DNA from 2 places in the Allobosea vaviloviae genome. Region 2 is predicted to be linked to the other one. Evidence: predicted binding sites of a transcription regulator. Region 2 holds the regulator's gene; the other holds the start of a gene.

Region 1 (8,913 bases), 1.4 Mb from region 2:
TCGACCGCAAGCGCGCGGCAAGCTGGCCGTTCAAGAGCGGCGATGGCGACACCGTCTGGATGGGCGCGATCGACGCGTCGGGCATGGCGGTGTCCTATATCCAGTCGATCTATTGGGAGTACGGCTCGGGCTGCATCCTGCCCAGGACCGGCGTGAACTGGCAGAACCGCGGCGTCTCCTTCTCGCTCGACAAGCGCGCGCTGAACCCGCTCGCGCCGGGCCGCAAGCCTTTCCATACGCTCAACCCCGCCTTCGCGCGCTTTGCCGACGGGCGTATCGTCTCCTATGGCGCGATGGGCGGCGACGGCCAGCCGCAATTCCAGGCGCAGATCCTGACGCGCTACCGCTTCGGTCAGAACCCGGCCGCCGCCGTCGATGCGCCGCGCTGGCTCTTCGGCCGCAGCTGGGGGGCGGGCTCGCTCTCGCTGAAGCTGGAGAGCCGCTTCGACCCGATGCTGCTCGCCAGGCTGGCCGCCGCCGGCCACCCGGTCGAGGAGTACAGCGAAGCCTATTCTGATCAGTTCGGCCATGCCGGCATGCTGGTGAAGCATCCCAAGGGCCATGTCGAAGCCACCCACGATCCACGTTCAGACGGCGACGCAAGAGGACTTTGACGCCTATGCCTACCGAAGACCCTTTCCGCTGCTTCGTTCCCTATCCGGATGCGCCGGTGAAGAACGCCGCCTTCGGCCCGCTCGCCGGGCTGACGTTGGCGGTGAAAGACCTGTTCGACGTCAAGGGCTATCCGACGGGGGCGGGCTCTCCGACCGTGCTGGCCCAGTCCGGCATCAAGACCAGGACCGCGCCGATCGTGAAGACGCTGCTCGATGCCGGCGCACGCTTCGTCGGCAAGACCCATACCGACGAGCTCGCTTTCTCGCTCAACGGCAAAAACGCCCATTTCGGTGCGCCGATCAATCCGTCCGCGCCTGACCGCATCACCGGCGGCTCATCCTCGGGCTCGATGGCGGCCGTCGCCGGCCGCCTCGCCGATATCGCTCTTGGTTCCGACACCGGTGGCTCGGTGCGTGCGCCGGCAAGCTATGGCGGCCTCTTCGGCATCCGTCCGAGCCATGGCCGGCTCTCGCTCAAGCATGTCTGGCCGCTGGCGGAGAGCCTGGACACGCCGGGCTGGTTCGCCCGTGACGGCGAAACCTTCGCCCGCGTCGCCGAGGTCGTCTTCGGCCGGGATCGCATCACCCTGCCCGAAATGCCGCGCATGCTGCTGGCGGACGACATGTTCTCCCAGGCTGTGCCGGACGCCGAGAACATCCTGCGCAATGTCGTCCAGCGCATCGTGCCCGCGCTCGGCCAGCCCGAAAGCATCAAGGTCGCGCGCGATCTCGACGGGCTCTACTGGGCCTTCCGCTGGGTGCAGGGCCGCGAGGCCTGGATCGCCGATGGGCCGATGATCGAGCGCTTCGCGCCGCCGCTCGGACCTGGCGTCGCCGAGCGCTTCGCCTTCTCGAAATCCGTCACGGACGCCGAATACGCCAAGGCCGAGACAGTCCGGAAGAGCTTCCGCGCCAAGCTCGCGCGCTGGCTTGGGCGGGATGGCGTGCTGATCCTGCCAACCGTGCCCGACATCGCCCCGCTCGTCAGTGCGCAGGAGCCCGAGCTCGACGATTTCCGCAACCGGGCGCTGCGCCTGCTCTGCCTCGCCGGGCTGTCGGGCTTTCCGCAGGTAACGATACCGGTGGCGCAGCGCGAGGGCGCACCGCTCGGCCTGTCCCTGATCGGGCCGAAGGGCTCGGACAAATCCCTTATCGCCTTTGCCGTGAAATTCGAGCGGGCGGCGCGGATCCGGATCGCATGAGGAGGCGGCCATGAGCGGTCATCATCACCACCACGACCATTATCATGATCACGACAACCACTTCACCCCGATCGAAGCCCGGGTGAAGGCGCTGGAATCGCTGATGATCGCCAAGGGCTATGTCGACCCGGCCGCGCTCGACGCAATCATCGACACCTACGAGACCAAAATCGGCCCGCGCAACGGCGCCCGCGTCGTCGCCAGGGCCTGGAGCGACCCGGCCTTCGCCGCAAGGCTGAAGGCGGACGGCTCGGCGGCGGTCGCCGAGCTCGGCTATGGCGGGCGCGGCGGCGAGCACATCGTCGCGGTGTTCAACACCCCCGAAGAACACAACCTGATCGTCTGCACGCTGTGCTCCTGCTATCCATGGCCGGTGCTCGGCCTGCCGCCGGTCTGGTACAAATCCCCGCCCTATCGCTCCAAGGCGGTGATCGATCCGCGCGGCGTGCTGGCCGATTTCGGCGTCACGCTTCCGCAAGGCCAGAGCATCCGCGTCTGGGATTCGACCGCCGAGACGCGTTTCATCGTCATCCCGATGCGCCCAGCCGGCACCGAGGGCTGGTCGGAAGAGAAACTGGCTTCGATCGTCAGCCGCGATTCGATGATCGGCACGAGGCTGGCCGTCGTGGAGGCCCAGTCATGAATGGCGGGCAGGATCTCGGCGGCCAGATGGGTTTTGGCCCGGTCAGGCCCGAGCCGAACGAGCCGATCTTCCATGGCGACTGGGAAAAGCGCGTGCTGGCGCTCAACGTCGCCGCCGGCGCGATGGGGCAGTGGAGCATCGACGAAAGCCGGCATGCCCGCGAGAGCATTCCCCCGGCCGATTATCTCTCCTTCTCCTATTACCAGATCTGGCTCGCGGGCTTGCAGAACCTGCTGCTGCAGCATGGCTTCGTCACACGGGACGAGCTCACCGAGGGCAAACCCTCCGCACCGCCAAGGCCGCCCAAGCGCGTGCTGAAGGGCGAGGACGTCCCTGCCGTGCTGCGGCGTGGTTTTCCCTATGAGCGCCAAGCGCAGGCGCCGGCGAAATTCAGCATCGGCGACAGCGTCCGCACCACCGTGATCCATCCGCAGCACCATACCCGCCTGCCGCGCTATGCCCGGGGCAAGCTGGGAGTGATCGAGCGCGTCAGCGGCTGCCATGTCTTCCCCGACACCGGGGCGCAGGGCCAGCCCGAGACGGCGCAATGGCTCTATACCGTGGTCTTCACCGGCCCGGAGCTATGGGGCCGCGATGCCGACCCGACCACGCGCGTCAGCATCGAGGCCTGGGAGAGCTATCTTGAGCCAGCCTGATCTCATCGCCGCGCTGGCAGCCGATACGCCGATCCCGCGCGACACTGAGGGCCCGGTCTTCGCCGAGCCCTGGCAGGCGCAGGCCTTCGCATTGGTCGTCGCGCTGCAGAACAAGGGCGTCTTCACGGCCGAGGAATGGGCGCAGGCGCTGGGCGCCGAAATCGCCGAGGCGGTGGCGGAAGGCGGCTGCCGCGACGGCTCGGATTACTATGAGCGCTGGTGCGAGGCGCTGGAACACCTGCTGATCGAAAAAGGCCTGACCTCGCATGCGGGGGTCGATGCGCTCGCCGCCTCCTGGGCGCGCGCGGCGGAGGCGACACCACATGGCAAGCCGATCGTGCTGGAGAACGATCCGGAGCGGGGGCGGTAGGGGCCGCGGTTCATGAGACGGGGCCCATAGCGGTCACCAATCAAAATTGGTTGGCAGGACCAAACAGCTCCCAGCCTTCGTCGACGACCGCTCGGTCTTTGCGGTGGAACTCATGGAATACCGATCCTGCTTGAGAGCACACCTCTCGCCGGCTAATATCAAACCGCTTGGCGCTAAAGCGGTCGGGTGTCGCAGGCGCCGATGTCGTATGGGCGTCACCAGGAATCGATCAACCTGCCCTATGGCACTGGCGCGAGCGCTGCTCCGGACAAGGCCGCGCAGCGGAGCCGGGAGATATCATGAAAACCGCCTTTGCAGGGCTACTCGGCGCAGCCGCCATCGCGCTCGCATATCCAACGCAAGCCGCCGATCCGGCGCTCAACACACTGGTCCCTAAACTGACGCGCGCGACGCAATGGAAGCAGACCGCCGCGATCCCGATCCAGTTCCCGACTTTTCATCCGCAAGGCATGTTGAAGATCGGCGACGCCTTCTTCGTCTCTTCCGTCGATATCCGGAAGGCGACGACCCGCTATCCGGCCCTCCAGGACGGCTATGATCGCGATACCGGCGAAGGCGTCGGCCATCTTTTCAAGATCGACGCCGACGGCAAGCTGCTCCAGGACATCACGCTGGGCGAAGGATCGGTCTATCATCCCGGCGGCATGGATTTCGACGGGAAAGACATCTGGGTTCCCGTTGCCGAGTACCGGCCCAACAGCCAGTCGATCGTCTACAAGGTCGACCCCGCGACGATGAAGGCGACCGTGGTATTCCGCTTCAAGGATCATGTCGGTGGCATCGCCCATAATACGGACGACAAGTCGCTGCACGGGGTCAGCTGGGGCTCGCGCCGCTTCTACGCCTGGCCGCTCGACGGGGCGGGCAAAGTGACCAACGCGGCAACACCGCCGGAGCAGCTCCGCGTCATCAACCCCGCGCTCTATATCGACTATCAGGATTGCCATTTCATCGGCATGAGCCGGATGCTCTGCTCCGGGCTCAACAACTACCGTGCCTCGCCGGATGGGCCGATTTTCCGCCTCGGTGGCTTCGAGATCGTCGATCTCAAGGACAACCGGCCCATCTATCAGGTGCCGGTCGAACTCTGGTCGCCATCGGGGCTGCCGATGACGCAGAACCCGTTCTGGGTCGAGCCGATGGAGCAGGGCGTGCGGGCCTATTTCATGCCCGATGACGACAAATCGACACTGTTCGTCTACGAGGCCGCGACGAAATAGGCTGAACGGGCGGAGGCCAGGCTAACTCCCCGCCCCGCTCGCCCACATCGCGAAGAACAGCGCCGTCCCCATCACCGTCTCGCATGACGGCGTCGATGCCTTAGCCGCCTCCTGGGCGCGCGCCGCGGAGGCGACGCCACATGGCAAGCCGATCGTGCTGGAGAACGATCCGGAGCGGGGGGCGGTAGGCGGCTCCAGCTCCTGAAACGGTGGGCAGCTAACGAGCCCTGCCCGGCTTCGTCAGAACTCTTCCCAGCCCGCGTCGTTGGCGCGGCTGTTGACGACTTTCTTCGCCGGAGCGGGTCTGGCTGGAGCTTCCGCTCGGGATTGCCCGAAGGCGGCTTCGGCGAGCTTACGCAGGCGCTCGGGCTCGGAAGCCGTGCCGGACGCTGTAGCCCTCACTGGGGCCGGGGTGTAATTGGCCGATGAGGCGGTCGCGCCCTCAGGACCCGTCCTGAAGGCGGCGACGAGGTCGTTGAGCTGGACGATGCGGCCCGAGAGCGAACCGGCCGAGGCCGCGCTTTGTTCGGAGAGCGCGGCATTGGCCTGCGTCATCTCGTCGAGATGGGCGACGGCCTGGCTCATCTCGTCGATGCCGTTGGCCTGTTCGCCAGACGCCGCCGAGATCTCGGCGATGGTGGCCGCGACCTTCTGCGAGGCCGCCAGGATCTGGGTCAGGGCGTCGCCGGCCTGGCGCACCAGCTTGACGCCGGCATCGACCTCCATGTTGGAGGACGAGATCAGGCCGGAGATATCCTTGGCGGCGGCGCTTGAACGCTGCGCCAGCGTGCGGACCTCCGAGGCGACGACGGCAAAGCCCTTGCCGGCATCGCCGGCACGCGCGGCTTCCACCGCCGCATTCAGCGCCAGGAGATTGGTCTGGAAGGCGATGTCGTCGATCACCCGGATGATGTCGGAGATCTTCTGCGAGGCGCTCTCGATCCGCGCCATGGCATCGACTGCCTGACCGGCGATCACGCCGCCCGACTGGGCTGCCTGCATCGCCTCTGTCGCGATCGCGGCGGCGTTCTTCGAGGCCTGGGCCGAGGCCTTCACCGAGGCTGCGAGCTCCTCGGTCGTGGCCGCGGTCTCCTCCAGCGAGCTCGCCTGCTCTTCCGTGCGCTTCGACAGGTCGTCGGCGCCCATGGTGATCTCGCGGGCGGCTAAGCCCACATCGGCCGAGGTCGTCTGGATCGTGCGCACCGTCGTGGACAGGCGGTCGACCGTCTCGTTGATCGCGCCCTTGAGTTCGGCGAACTTGCCGCGATAGGCGGTCTCGATCCGGGAGGTCAGATCGCCACCCGCAACCGCGTGCAGGGCGGCCGCGAATTCGGATGTGGCGCTGTCGACCACGGCATTGATCTCGTTGATCCCCGCGACGAGCTTCTGCATCTGCTCGTCGGCATGCTCGATCTGCAGACGCGCCGAGAAATCACCCGACGCGGCGGCCGCAACCACATCGCCGACATCGGAGACCACAGCCTCCATCGACTGCGCCCGCGCCAGGCGAGCGGCGGAGGCGATACGCTCCTGCTCTTCCAGAGCCCGAACCTTGACCAGATTTTCGCGATAGGCCTCAAGTGCGTTGCCAAGCGCCCCGACTTCGTCGGGACAGGGCGCGGCGGGAACAGCCTCATCGATGTCGCCAGCCTGCATGCGCGCAAGCGCGACATTCATGCCGGTCAGCGGGTTCGCAATGCGCTTCTGGATGCCACGCCAGCTTGCCGCGCACAGGGCCAGCAGCGCGACAAGCAGACCAGCGATCAGGGCCAGCCGGGTCAGGGCATGATTGCTCTGCGCCGTGGTCGTCGATCGCATCTCGTCCAGCGATTGGGCAACCGCGCCAACGATGGCAGTGAAGGGCCCGTTGCACATTGCGGTCCAGTCCTCGGCGCCGATGACGGCACCTGCGCCCTGGCCCAGTTTGCCGACAAGCTGGTCCATTGCCTGGTTTGCAGTAGCAACTTCGCCGGTCGCAACGCCGACCTTGCGCGCAAGCTCGGGCGAGATGCCGGCGCGCGTGGCGAGTTGCCCCAACTGGCTCTGCGCCGCGTTGCTGGCGCCGCGCAATTCGCCGAACTGTTTCCATTGTGGCGGGGTCAGTGCCTGGCCGGAGCCCAGCGGCGCACGCAGCAACGAGCATTGCGTTCCGTAGTTCGAGCGCAAGGACCAGGAGGCGGCCTTGAATGCCTGAAGCTCCGCGAGCGCAGGATCGGCCAGGCGAACGGCGAGCGACGCCGCATCGGAGGCTTTGGTCAGCGCGGCCTCGATGGCGCCGACGGCATTGTACCAGGGCATGGTCGCGGCCAGGCTACGCTGCGCCCGGGGCTTTGCCGCCTCGGCGTCCAGATCGGGAATCTTGCCCTGCATCGCCTTTTCAGCCTGCAGGATGGCAGCAGAATGTGCCGAACGCTCCGCCAGATCGACGGCTTCGAGCTTCGCCACGGCTGTCGCGATCTGGCTTCGCGATGTCTCCACGATCGAACGAATCGTCGCGCCGGCATCGTCATTGGCCTGCAGGCTCGTCTGGGCCTTGCCGCGATCGGAGCGAATTGCGTTGCCCGTGAGCAGCAAGGCGCGATCCGCCTCGACCAGGCCGGCCAGCCGTTGGTTCGCGCGCATGTCGATGACGGCATCATAGGCAAGGTAGCCGAGCGTACCGAGGCCCGGCAGGCAGACAGCAGCCATGGTCGCCAGGAGGTACTGCCGAATGGAACTCGGAAAGATCATCACAGCACCTGGAACAGGGTTCAGCCCGACAGCGATCGCCACCAGCACCATACGTTCGGCGAAAATGCTGCGAATTCGGTTAATATTGCCTCAAATGGGTCGACATAGCTGGCACAGTGACGCTCAGGTCAGCGACCCCGTAGAGGCTCTATGACCATGGCGTTTGCGATAAAGGCCGACATCGGCGATCCGCATGCGAAGATGTTCGTCTTTGCCGGGCAGAAGACGATGTATGGCGGAAAGCACATCGCGGCGGGCGATGTCATCTTCATCTTCGCCAGCGAGAACGAGGCTGGGCAAGGTCTGATCGCTCGTGGCGTCGTCACCTCCGCCGAGACCGTCCCCAGACGGCCCGGCGTCGAGCGCCAGACCCCGCGCGTCAGCATCGCCATCGAACGCACCGCGCTGGCGCGGCGGGCGTTGGGGCGCTGCGCGCTGAAGCCTTTTGCGTCCTGGAACGACGGCCGGCCAGAGACCGAGCTGAACTTCAAGTTCTATCGCCAGGCGACCAACAAGATCGTCGCGATTTCGGACGAGGCGGCGGCGCTCCTCGATGCCTTCTGCTAGAGCGTGTTCGAGCGAAGTGGAGACCGGTTCGCGTTAAGAAAACACGTCGAAACGGGGAGCTCTAACTCCCCGCCCCTGCCGCCCAGAGCCCGAAGAACAGCGCCGCGCCCAGCACGGCGACAAAGCCCGCGGCCAGAAGCTCCAGCCCGGCGATCAGCCGGGCGCCGCGCAAGGTGCCGCCGCCGGCGAATTTGAGCGCCGCGAATTTGAAGAAGACGGCGAGCGCGGCAAGCGCTCCCGTCGTCAGCGCCGTGCCGAGCGCCATGGCGAAGGCCGCGGCGATGCCGGCCCAGAGCAGGCCTTGCGAGGCCGAGAAGACCAGGATGATCAGCGCCCCCGCGCAAGGGCGCAGGCCCGCCGCGAAGACCACGCCCGCCATCTCGCGCCAGCTCTTGAGACGCGAGATCTCGTCGGGACCCGGCATATGGACATGGTCGCAGGTCGGGTCATGCGCCTGCGCGCCATGGCCGAGCGCCAGCAGCGCCCCGGCCTTGCGCCAGAGCACGAAGAGGCCGACGAGCGCGACCAGCGCGAAGCTCGCCTGCTCGACCATGTCGGCCGCGGTGGTCATGGTTTGCGCCGTCGCCCTCAAGGCCAGCGTCAGCGTGGCGACCAGCGTGATGGCGACGAGCGCCTGCAGGATCGCCGCCGCGAAGCTCAGGCCCAGCCCCCGGCGCAGGCTGCGATTATCGGCGACGATATAGCCCGAGATCACCGCCTTGCCATGGCCGGGGCCGGCGGCGTGGAAGACGCCATAACCGAAGGCCAGCGCCATCAGGCTCCAGAGCGCGGCCGGGCTCTGATGGATCGCCTTCAGCGCCGCCGTCAATTCGCGGTAGAAGGACGATTGCCAGGCCAGCAGCAAGCCGCCGATCCCGGTCGTCGAGGGC
Region 2 (8,913 bases):
TGGTTCAAGCAGCCGGTCTCGACCGCGATCGAACTCCTCGCCGCCGTGCCCTCGATCATCTACGGCATGTGGGGCCTGTTCGTCTTCGTGCCGCTGTTTGCAGCCTATGTGCAGGTGCCGCTCTCCAACATCGTCGAAGGCCTGCCTATCGTCGGCACGGTGCTGTATTCGCGCTCGCCCTCCGGCCTCGGCATCCTCACGGCCGGCATCATCCTCGCCTTCATGATCATCCCCTTCATCGCCTCGATCACCCGCGACATGCTGGACCAGATTCCGTCCGTGCTGCGCGAGAGCGCCTACGGTATCGGCGCGACCACCTGGGAGGTGGTGCGCCATGTGCTGGTGCCGCAGGCCGGCGTCTCGATCATCGGCGCGATCATGCTGGGCCTCGGCCGTGCGCTGGGCGAAACCATGGCGGTGACCTTCGTCGTCGGCAACGCCAACCGGCTCTCGGCCTCGATCATGGATCCCGGCTCGACAATCGCCTCGCGCATCGCCAACGAGTTCAATGAGGCCATGGGCCTGCAACTCAATGCGCTGATCGCGCTGGGCTGCATCCTGTTCTTCGTCACCTTCGTCGTCCTCGTCATCGCGCGCATCCTGGTGTCGCGCGTCAAAGCCTACTGAGCGAGCCCGGTCATGAGCCTGACGACACCCTCCACCGTCCGCCCGCTGCCCCATGCCGAATGGGGCCGCGTCCGCCAGTCGCGCCGCACGGCCGATAAACTCATGCGCATCATCGCGGCCGGCTTCACCGGCCTTGCGATCTTCGTGCTGTTCTGGATTCTCGGCATGCTGATCGTGAAGGGCGTCGGCGGGTTGTCCGTCGCGACCTTCACGCAGATCACGCCGGGTCCCGGTTCGGAGGGCGGCGGCCTCGCCAACGCCATCGTCGGCTCGATCGTGCTGACCTTCCTCGGCATCGTGGTGGCGACGCCGATCGGCGTGCTCGCCGGCACCTATCTCGCCGAATACGGCAAGGGCTCGAAGCTCGCCGACCTGATCCGTTTCATCAACGACATCCTGCTCTCGGCGCCCTCGATCCTGATCGGCCTGTTCGTCTACGTCATCATGGTCGAGCCTCTGGGCGGCTATTCCGGCTGGGCCGGCGGCGTGGCGCTCGGCATCATCGCGATCCCGGTCATCGTGCGGACCACCGAGGACATGCTGCGCCTGGTTCCGGGGCCGCTGCGCGAGGCCGGCTCGGCGCTCGGCGCGCCGCCTTCCGTCGTGATCACCTCGATCACCTGGCGGGCGGCCAAATCCGGCATGGTCACCGGCATCCTGCTCGCTCTTGCCCGCATCGCCGGCGAGACCGCGCCGCTGATCTTCACCGCGCTGAACAACAATTTCTGGTTCTCGCCCTCTCTCTCGGGCGGCGTTTCCAACTTGCCGGTGACGATCTACCAGTTCGCCTCGGCGCCTTACGAGAACTGGCAGCAGCTCGCCTGGGCCGGCTCGCTGATCATCACCATGTCGATCCTGGTGCTCTCGCTCATCGCCCGCCGCATCGTGCGCGGCTCCAAGTAATCCGTCGCTTCAAACAATACGTCGCTTCTGACATTCGTCGCGTCCGATCCGAAGGAACCCTTCGATGCTTTCGACCCTGGAACTGAGCCCGCAATCACTCGACGCCGATGCCCCCGTCCGGATCGCGGTCAAGAACCTCGATTTCTACTACGGCGAGCACAAGGCGCTGAAGAGCGTCAATCTCGATTTCCGCGACCGCCACGTCACGGCGCTGATCGGCCCCTCGGGCTGCGGCAAGTCGACCCTGCTGCGCATCTTCAACCGCATCTACTCGCTCTACCCTGAGCAGCGCGCCACCGGCGAGGTCATCCTCGACGGCCGCAACGTCATCTCCAACGATGTCGACGTGAACGAGTTGCGCTCGCGCATCGGCATGGTCTTCCAGAAGCCGACGCCGTTCCCGATGTCGATCTACGACAATGTCGCCTTCGGCATCCGGCTCTATGAGAAGCCGCCGAAGTCGGAGCTCGACGATCGCGTCGAGGGCGCGCTGCGCCGCGCGGCGCTCTGGGACGAGGTCAAGGACAAGCTCAAGGCCTCGGGCATGGGCCTGTCGGGCGGCCAGCAGCAGCGCCTGTGCATCGCGCGCACCATCGCGCAGAAGCCGGAGGTGATCCTGTTCGACGAACCGACCTCGGCGCTCGATCCGATCTCGACCGGCAAGATCGAGGATCTGCTGGAGCAGCTCAAGACCGATTTCACCATCGTCATCGTCACCCACAACATGCAGCAGGCGGCGCGTATCTCGCAGTATACCGCCTTCATGTATCTTGGCGAGGTGATCGAGTTCGCGCCGACCAACACCATCTTCATGAACCCGCACAAGAAGCAGACCCAGGACTATGTCACCGGCCGCTTCGGCTGACTGTCGAACCCTGTTTTCGCTTCCAGAGGATCCGCCGCGATGACCGACCATATCGTCCGCTCCTACGACGCCGAACTCGAGGCGCTGCGCCGCAGCCTCGCCGAGATGGGCGGCATGTCCGAGCGCATGCTCGGCGATTCCACCGTGGCGCTGGTGCGCCGCGACACCACGCTCGCCCAGAAGGTGATCAGCGCCGACCAGCGCCTCGACAACCTGCAGCGCGATGTCGAGGAGCGCGCGGTCCTGACCATCGCGCGGCGCCAGCCGCTGGCGAACGACCTGCGTGAATTGATCTCGGCGATCCGCATCGCTGCCGACATCGAGCGCGTCGGCGATCTCGCCAAGAACATCGCCAAGCGCGCGGTCGCGATCTCCGGCCAGTTCCAGCCGCCGCATCGCGCCGTGGTCGGGCTCGAGCATATGAGCCGCCTCGTCCAGGCCCAGCTCAAGGACGTGCTCGACGCCTATGCCGCGAGCAACGAACAGAAGGCCATGGAGGTCTGGCGCCGCGACGACGAGATCGACGCGCTCTACACCTCGCTCTTCCGGGAATTGCTGACCTATATGATGGAAGATCCGCGCAACATCACCTTCTGCACGCATCTCCTGTTCTGCGCCAAGAACGTCGAGCGCATCGGCGATCACACCACCAACATCGCCGAGACGATCCATTATCTCGTCACCGGCGAGTCGCTCGATCTCAACCGCCCGAAGCTCGACACCACCGACATCAATGTCGAGGCGGTGACGGGGAGCTGATGGAATGAACGCACCGGCACCTTTCCCGTCAGGGTCGTCCTCGGGCTTGTCCCGAGGATCATCCCGACCATCCACGTCTTCGCCGGTCGAGACCTGTGTTCAAGACATGGATGCTCGCCACAAGGGCGAGCATGACGGTGTGTGTCGGCTGAATGCCAAGAACGGAACCGAGACATGCCCGCACGCATCCTGATCGTCGAGGACGAGGAGCCGCTCACCCTGCTCCTGCGCTACAATCTCGAAGCCGAGGGCTTCGAGGTCGACAGCGTCGCGCGCGGCGACGATGCTGAACTGCATCTGCGCGACCACACGCCCGACCTCGTCCTGCTCGACTGGATGCTGCCGGGCCTGTCGGGCATCGAGCTCTGCCGCCGCCTGCGCACGCGCCGCGACACCGAGCGCGTGCCGATCATCATGCTCACCGCCCGCGGCGAGGAGACCGAGCGCGTGCGCGGCCTCGCCACCGGTGCTGACGACTACGTGGTCAAGCCGTTCTCGCTGCCTGAACTGATCGCGCGCATCCAGGCGCTGCTGCGCCGGGCGAAGCCTGGCCATGTCGCCGGGCTGCTCGCGGCCGGCGATCTCGAGCTCGACCGCACGACGCGCCGCGTCCGCCGCTCCGGCGCGGAATTGCATCTCGGCCCGACCGAATTCCGCCTGCTCGAATTCCTGATGCAGGCGCCTGGCCGGGTCTATTCCCGCGCACAACTCCTCGACGCCGTCTGGGGTCGCGACGTCTATATCGACGAGCGCACGGTCGACGTTCATGTCGGGCGCCTGCGCAAGGCGATCACGCCCGGTGACGCCAAGGACCCGCTGCGCACCGTGCGCGGCGCGGGCTACGCTTTCGACGAGACTTTCGCGCGGGGCTGAAAGCGCGCGTCATTCTCGGGTTTGACCCGAGAATCTCCAGCCGCATGAAGCGCCATTCGGTTCGGCATGAGATGCGCGGGTCAAGCCCGAGCATGGACGATCGCGCTTGACCCGCGCGCCCGCCGGCCCCAAGCCCTCCCGATGCAAAACAAATCCATCGCGATCATCGGCGCAGGCCCCTCCGGCCTGATCGCCGCCGAGCGGCTGTCCGCCGCCGGCCACGCCGTTACGGTCTATGACCGCATGCCCTCGCCGGCGCGTAAATTCCTGCTTGCCGGCCGCGGTGGGCTGAACCTGACCCATTCCGAACCGCTGGATCAGTTCCTGACGCGCTATCGCGGCGCGCAGGCCTGGCTCGAACCGGCGATCCGCGCCTTCCCGCCCCAGGCTTTGCGCGATTGGGCCGACGGTCTCGGCGCCGACAGCTTCATCGGCACGAGCGGGCGCGTCTTTCCCAAGGCGATGAAGGCCTCGCCTCTGCTGCGCGCCTGGCTGCGCCGGCTGGAAGGGCAAGGCGTGACATTCGCTCCGGGCAGGCTCTGGACCGGCTGGAGCGCCGATGGCGCGCTCGCCTTCCAGACCCGCGACGGCGGGGTCGAGACGATCCGGCCCGGCGCGACCTTGCTGGCGCTCGGCGGCGCGAGCTGGCCGCGCCTTGGCTCAGATGGCGGCTGGGCGCCTCGACTCGTGGAGCGCGGAGTCACCGTCGCGCCGCTGCTGCCGGCCAATGGCGGCTTCACGGTGGCCTGGTCGGCGACGATGCGCGAGCGCTTCAGTGGCGCGCCGTTGAAGCGCATCGTCATTCGCTTCGGTGAGCGTCAGGCCACCGGTGAGGCGATGATCGATGCCGACGGTATCGAGGGCGGCGCGGTCTATGCGCTCTCGGGCCTGCTGCGCGAGGCGATCCTGCGCCAGGGCAGGGCGGCGGTCACGCTCGACCTGCGGCCCGACATGGAGACCGCCCGCCTCGTTGAGCGTCTGGCGAAGCGTCGCAAGGGCGAGACGCTGAGCAACCATCTGCGCAAGGCGGCGGGCCTGTCGCCGGCTGCGATCGCGCTCCTGCGCGAGGCGAGCCCGCGCTTGCCTGAGGACGCAGCGGCCTTGGCGGCGCTGATCAAGACCGCTCCCCTCACACTCACCGGCCTCGCCCCGATCACGCGGGCGATTTCGAGCGCCGGCGGCATCGAAGCTGGTGCGGTCACCCCCGATTTCATGCTGAAGGCATTGCCCGGCGTCTTCGTTGCCGGCGAGATGCTGGACTGGGAAGCCCCGACCGGCGGCTACCTGCTGCAGGCCTGCTTCGCCACCGGCATCGCGGCGGCGGCGGGGCTGGAGGCTTGGCTGGCGCGAGGGTAAGCTGAGCAAGAAATCTCGCTCCAGAACCTCCACGTCATCCTGGACAAGCGGCGGAGCCGCGTAGCTCCGGGATCCATCGTAGAGCCAGGTCCGTCAAAGGATCGGCCCTCCGATGATCCCGGCGCTCCGCTTCGCTTCGGCCAGGATGACGGCGTGGTTCCGGGAGACATCTGGCTCCGGGAGACATGGGACAAGCGAGTGCGCTTCTCCCGCCTGCCCCTAGGTCTGCCCCTTCGTCACGCGTCGTGAGGTGAGGCCACCCCGCGCTCGCGGTCCCGGGCCCGCTCGTAGATGGCGCCGAGATCGTGGCTTACCAGCATGACGGCGTCCTGGCTCAACGGCTTGGCCTGGATCGCCCCATTGGTCAGCAGGAAGAGCTGCACCAGCGCCGAGCGCCCGGCATCGTCCAGGCCCATGACCTGAGTCAGCAGCCAGAGATCGTCGGGGAGGTCGAAATGGGACGCTGCTTCCAGCAGCGGGGTGTAGCCCCGGTGCCGTTCCATCAGCGTCATCAGGGTCGCCAGCGCGTTTCCGAGGTCTTGCCGTTCCTCGGAGGATAAGGCCGAATAGCTGTGCTCGTCATACATGGTTGGTTCGCCTTTCCTCGGTGATGTGCGGCCCATGCCGCCGGTCGACCAATGTCGGGGCCGCAATCCGTTTGAATGCCAGCGTGTTGCGCCAAGCCTCTTCGGTCACGCTGATCATCGTGCCGATGCAGGACATGCCGTCGATCATCGTCGGCAGGCCGAGCGGTTTGACCTCCCAGCCGAGCTCCAGGAAGCGCGGCATCCACCAGGTTTCCATCACGACGGTGATCGCGCTGAAATGCTGCTCCAGGCAGTATTCGAGAATGCCGGCGAGGACGGTGTGCAGCACGGTGGATTCGCGGCCGCGATACTCGGGAACCACGAAGATCCGGGTCCATTCTACGATGTCGGGGCCACGCTGGAGGCCGCGGATATTGGCGAGGTAGGGAAAGACCTCGCTCATCAGATGCGGGCCGAGCGTCGGCACGAGGCGGGAGCCCCCGATGACCTTGCCCTCCTTCAGCGCCAGCAGATAGACCGCGTCGTCGGTGTCGAACTGGTCGACCTCGCGTCCGTCGGGGCGCTCCAGCTCCATCCAGCGGCGCTCCTCGACATAGATGCGGTGCCGGATGCGGAAATGTTCCTCGATCTGGTCGGCATAGAGCCGGCGATTGGAGGCGTCGATGATGTGAATCATGAGTTCTTCCTCAGCGGCGTGAGGAAGAATTTTCTGCCGATCCGCGCCGGGCGGAATCCCGGTTTTCCGGGAGTGCCAGCGCTTTCGTTGGGCTGTAGACTAAAGTTGGATCTCGCCGCGCAGATGCGCCTCGACCACCGTGCGCGTGCGGCCCCGGGCGCCGAGCTTGCGGGCAGCGTTCTGGTAATGCGCCTCGACGGTTCCGGCGCGGATATTGAGCACCTCCGCGACGCCCTCGGTCGATTTGCCGACAGCCATCCAGGTCAGGACCTCGCGCTCCCGCACGGTGAGGCAATGGCCCTGGGTGCCGTGCATGGCGGCCTCGGCCTTGGCATGGGCATAGAGCGACATCAGGTGGATGGCGGAGCGGGACTGCCGCGACAGGTCGGGCCTGTCGCCGGCCATGGTGACGACGGCCTTGAAGCCGTCCTCATTGTGGATCGGCACGCAGAAGCCGTGGATCATCTTGAAGTCGCTGGCGCGCCGCATGATCTCCTGCTGGCGCGCGCTGGCGACCTCCTGGCGATAGACCTCGTCCCAGACGAACGGGTTCGTCGTGGTCTTGCAATGCGCCGCGATCGGGTCGTCATCGGCATAGTTCTGCCGGACATAGAGCTCGAACCAGCCGTCGGGCCAGCCATTCAACAGCACGAGCGGGGCGATCCTGTCGCCGGTCTCCGGCAGGCCGGTGATCAGGAAGGCGTGGAAGCCGAAGCTGGCGAGCTTGTCGCGCAGTGAGGAGATGATCGTCTGCGGGTCGTTGAGACGCGTCAGCACATCGATGAAATCGAGCGCGTCTCGTCCGGTGTCGAAGTGTTGTCCCGACATGACGGTCCCCAATGGCCGCATTATAACCGTATTGTTGCAGCGCGTCTCGGGGAGTCAATGCCTTCAGCAAGACCGAGCCTTTAGGCGGGGCCGGCTCTGCGCGTAAGGCACGGAGGCGCGCCGCACGGCCATCTTCTCCTGCCATCTCCTGTCAGCTATGCGGCCTGCCATGCGCCTTGCCCTCTCGCGCTTGGGAGGCTTCCGTCCCATATTGCCGCCATGTCCAAAACTTCCGCCCCTGACGCCAAAACTTCCGCCCCTGACGCCAAGACGAAGCCCGCGAAGAAGCCGGCCAGCGCGCGCACGCCTAATTCCAAGGCCTCGCGCCAGGAATTGAAGCCGCTGGAAGGCTATCTCGCCGATCTGCTCAACCCGGCGATCAACCGCGGCAATGCGGTCCCGGGCGGCGCCGCCGGCTTCAGCGACCAACCGCAGGCCGGTTACGAGCCCGAGGCCCGGCCCGGCGACGGCGCTCCCAAGCGCAAGATCGGCAAGAAGGCCGATTCCGCCTTTGACGGCGTCGAGGGCGAGACCGCCGCGAGCCTGACGGCGCAGTCGCTGCAGACGCTGCTGGAGACCGGCAGCCCCTTCATCGATCCCGGCAAGGCCTGGACGCCGCATCGCCCGCCGCGCCCCGATAAATCCGAAGGCGGCATCCGCTTCCGGATGAATTCGGAATACGAGCCCGCCGGCGACCAGCCGACCGCGATCGCCGATCTCGTCGACGGCATCTCGCGCCAGGAGCGCGACCAGGTGCTCCTGGGCGTCACCGGCTCCGGCAAGACCTTCACCATGGCGCAAGTCATCGAGAAGACGCAGCGTCCCGCGCTGGTCCTGGCGCCGAACAAGACGCTGGCCGCGCAGCTCTATGGCGAGTTCAAGAGCTTCTTCCCCGACAACGCGGTCGAGTATTTCGTCTCCTATTACGACTACTACCAGCCCGAGGCCTATGTGCCGCGCTCGGACACCTTCATCGAGAAGGAAAGCTCGATCAACGAGCAGATCGACCGCATGCGCCACTCCGCCACGCGCTCGCTCTTGGAGCGCGACGACGTCATCATCGTCGCCTCGGTCTCGTGCATCTACGGTATCGGTTCGGTCGAGACCTATACGGCGATGACCTTCGGCATCAAGCTGGGCGAGAAGATCGAGCAGCGCCAGCTCATCGCCGATCTCGTCGCCCTGCAATACAAGCGCACCCTTGGCGATTTCGTCCGCGGCTCCTTCCGCGTGCGCGGCGATGTCATCGAACTCTTTCCGGCCCACTATGAGGACCGCGCCTGGCGCATCGGCCTGTTCGGCGACGAGGTCGAGCAGATCTCGGAGTTCGACCCGCTGACCGGCCAGAAGACCGCCGACCTCGAATTCGTCAAGGTCTACGGCAATTCGCACTACACCACGCCGCGCCCGACGCTGACTCAGGCCGTGAAGTCGATCAAGGAGGAGCTGCGGGGCCGCCTCGACGAGCTCAACAAGAT

The links. The regulator PhoB, encoded in region 2, activates phosphate uptake and scavenging genes when phosphate is short. The targets are predictions, from matches to a motif close to TGTCATNNANCTGTCAT.
Region 1: BHK69_RS01505 (DUF6454 family protein) is a predicted target of PhoB. The motif match lies at 3,688-3,704, and genes of this name have one in related genera.

What each region holds. Positions count from the first base shown of each region.
Region 1 covers NZ_CP017147.1:314,250-323,162, forward strand. Annotated here, with positions in the region: gene BHK69_RS01480 (gamma-glutamyltransferase family protein) at 1-614, shown strand, start outside; gene BHK69_RS01485 (amidase) at 620-1,816, shown strand; gene nthA (nitrile hydratase subunit alpha) at 1,827-2,459, shown strand; gene nthB (nitrile hydratase subunit beta) at 2,456-3,115, shown strand; gene BHK69_RS01500 (nitrile hydratase accessory protein) at 3,102-3,485, shown strand; gene BHK69_RS01505 (DUF6454 family protein) at 3,785-4,726, shown strand; gene BHK69_RS01510 (methyl-accepting chemotaxis protein) at 4,967-7,504, opposite strand; gene BHK69_RS01515 (hypothetical protein) at 7,613-8,023, shown strand; gene BHK69_RS01520 (nickel/cobalt transporter) at 8,085-8,913, opposite strand, start outside.
Region 2 covers NZ_CP017147.1:1,746,578-1,755,490, forward strand. Annotated here, with positions in the region: gene pstC (phosphate ABC transporter permease subunit PstC) at 1-627, shown strand, start outside; gene pstA (phosphate ABC transporter permease PstA) at 640-1,530, shown strand; gene pstB (phosphate ABC transporter ATP-binding protein PstB) at 1,595-2,395, shown strand; gene phoU (phosphate signaling complex protein PhoU) at 2,435-3,154, shown strand; gene phoB (phosphate regulon transcriptional regulator PhoB) at 3,329-4,027, shown strand; gene BHK69_RS08170 (TIGR03862 family flavoprotein) at 4,169-5,383, shown strand; gene BHK69_RS08175 (hypothetical protein) at 5,620-5,970, opposite strand; gene BHK69_RS08180 (acyl-homoserine-lactone synthase) at 5,963-6,607, opposite strand; gene BHK69_RS08185 (helix-turn-helix transcriptional regulator) at 6,707-7,435, opposite strand; gene uvrB (excinuclease ABC subunit UvrB) at 7,655-8,913, shown strand, end outside.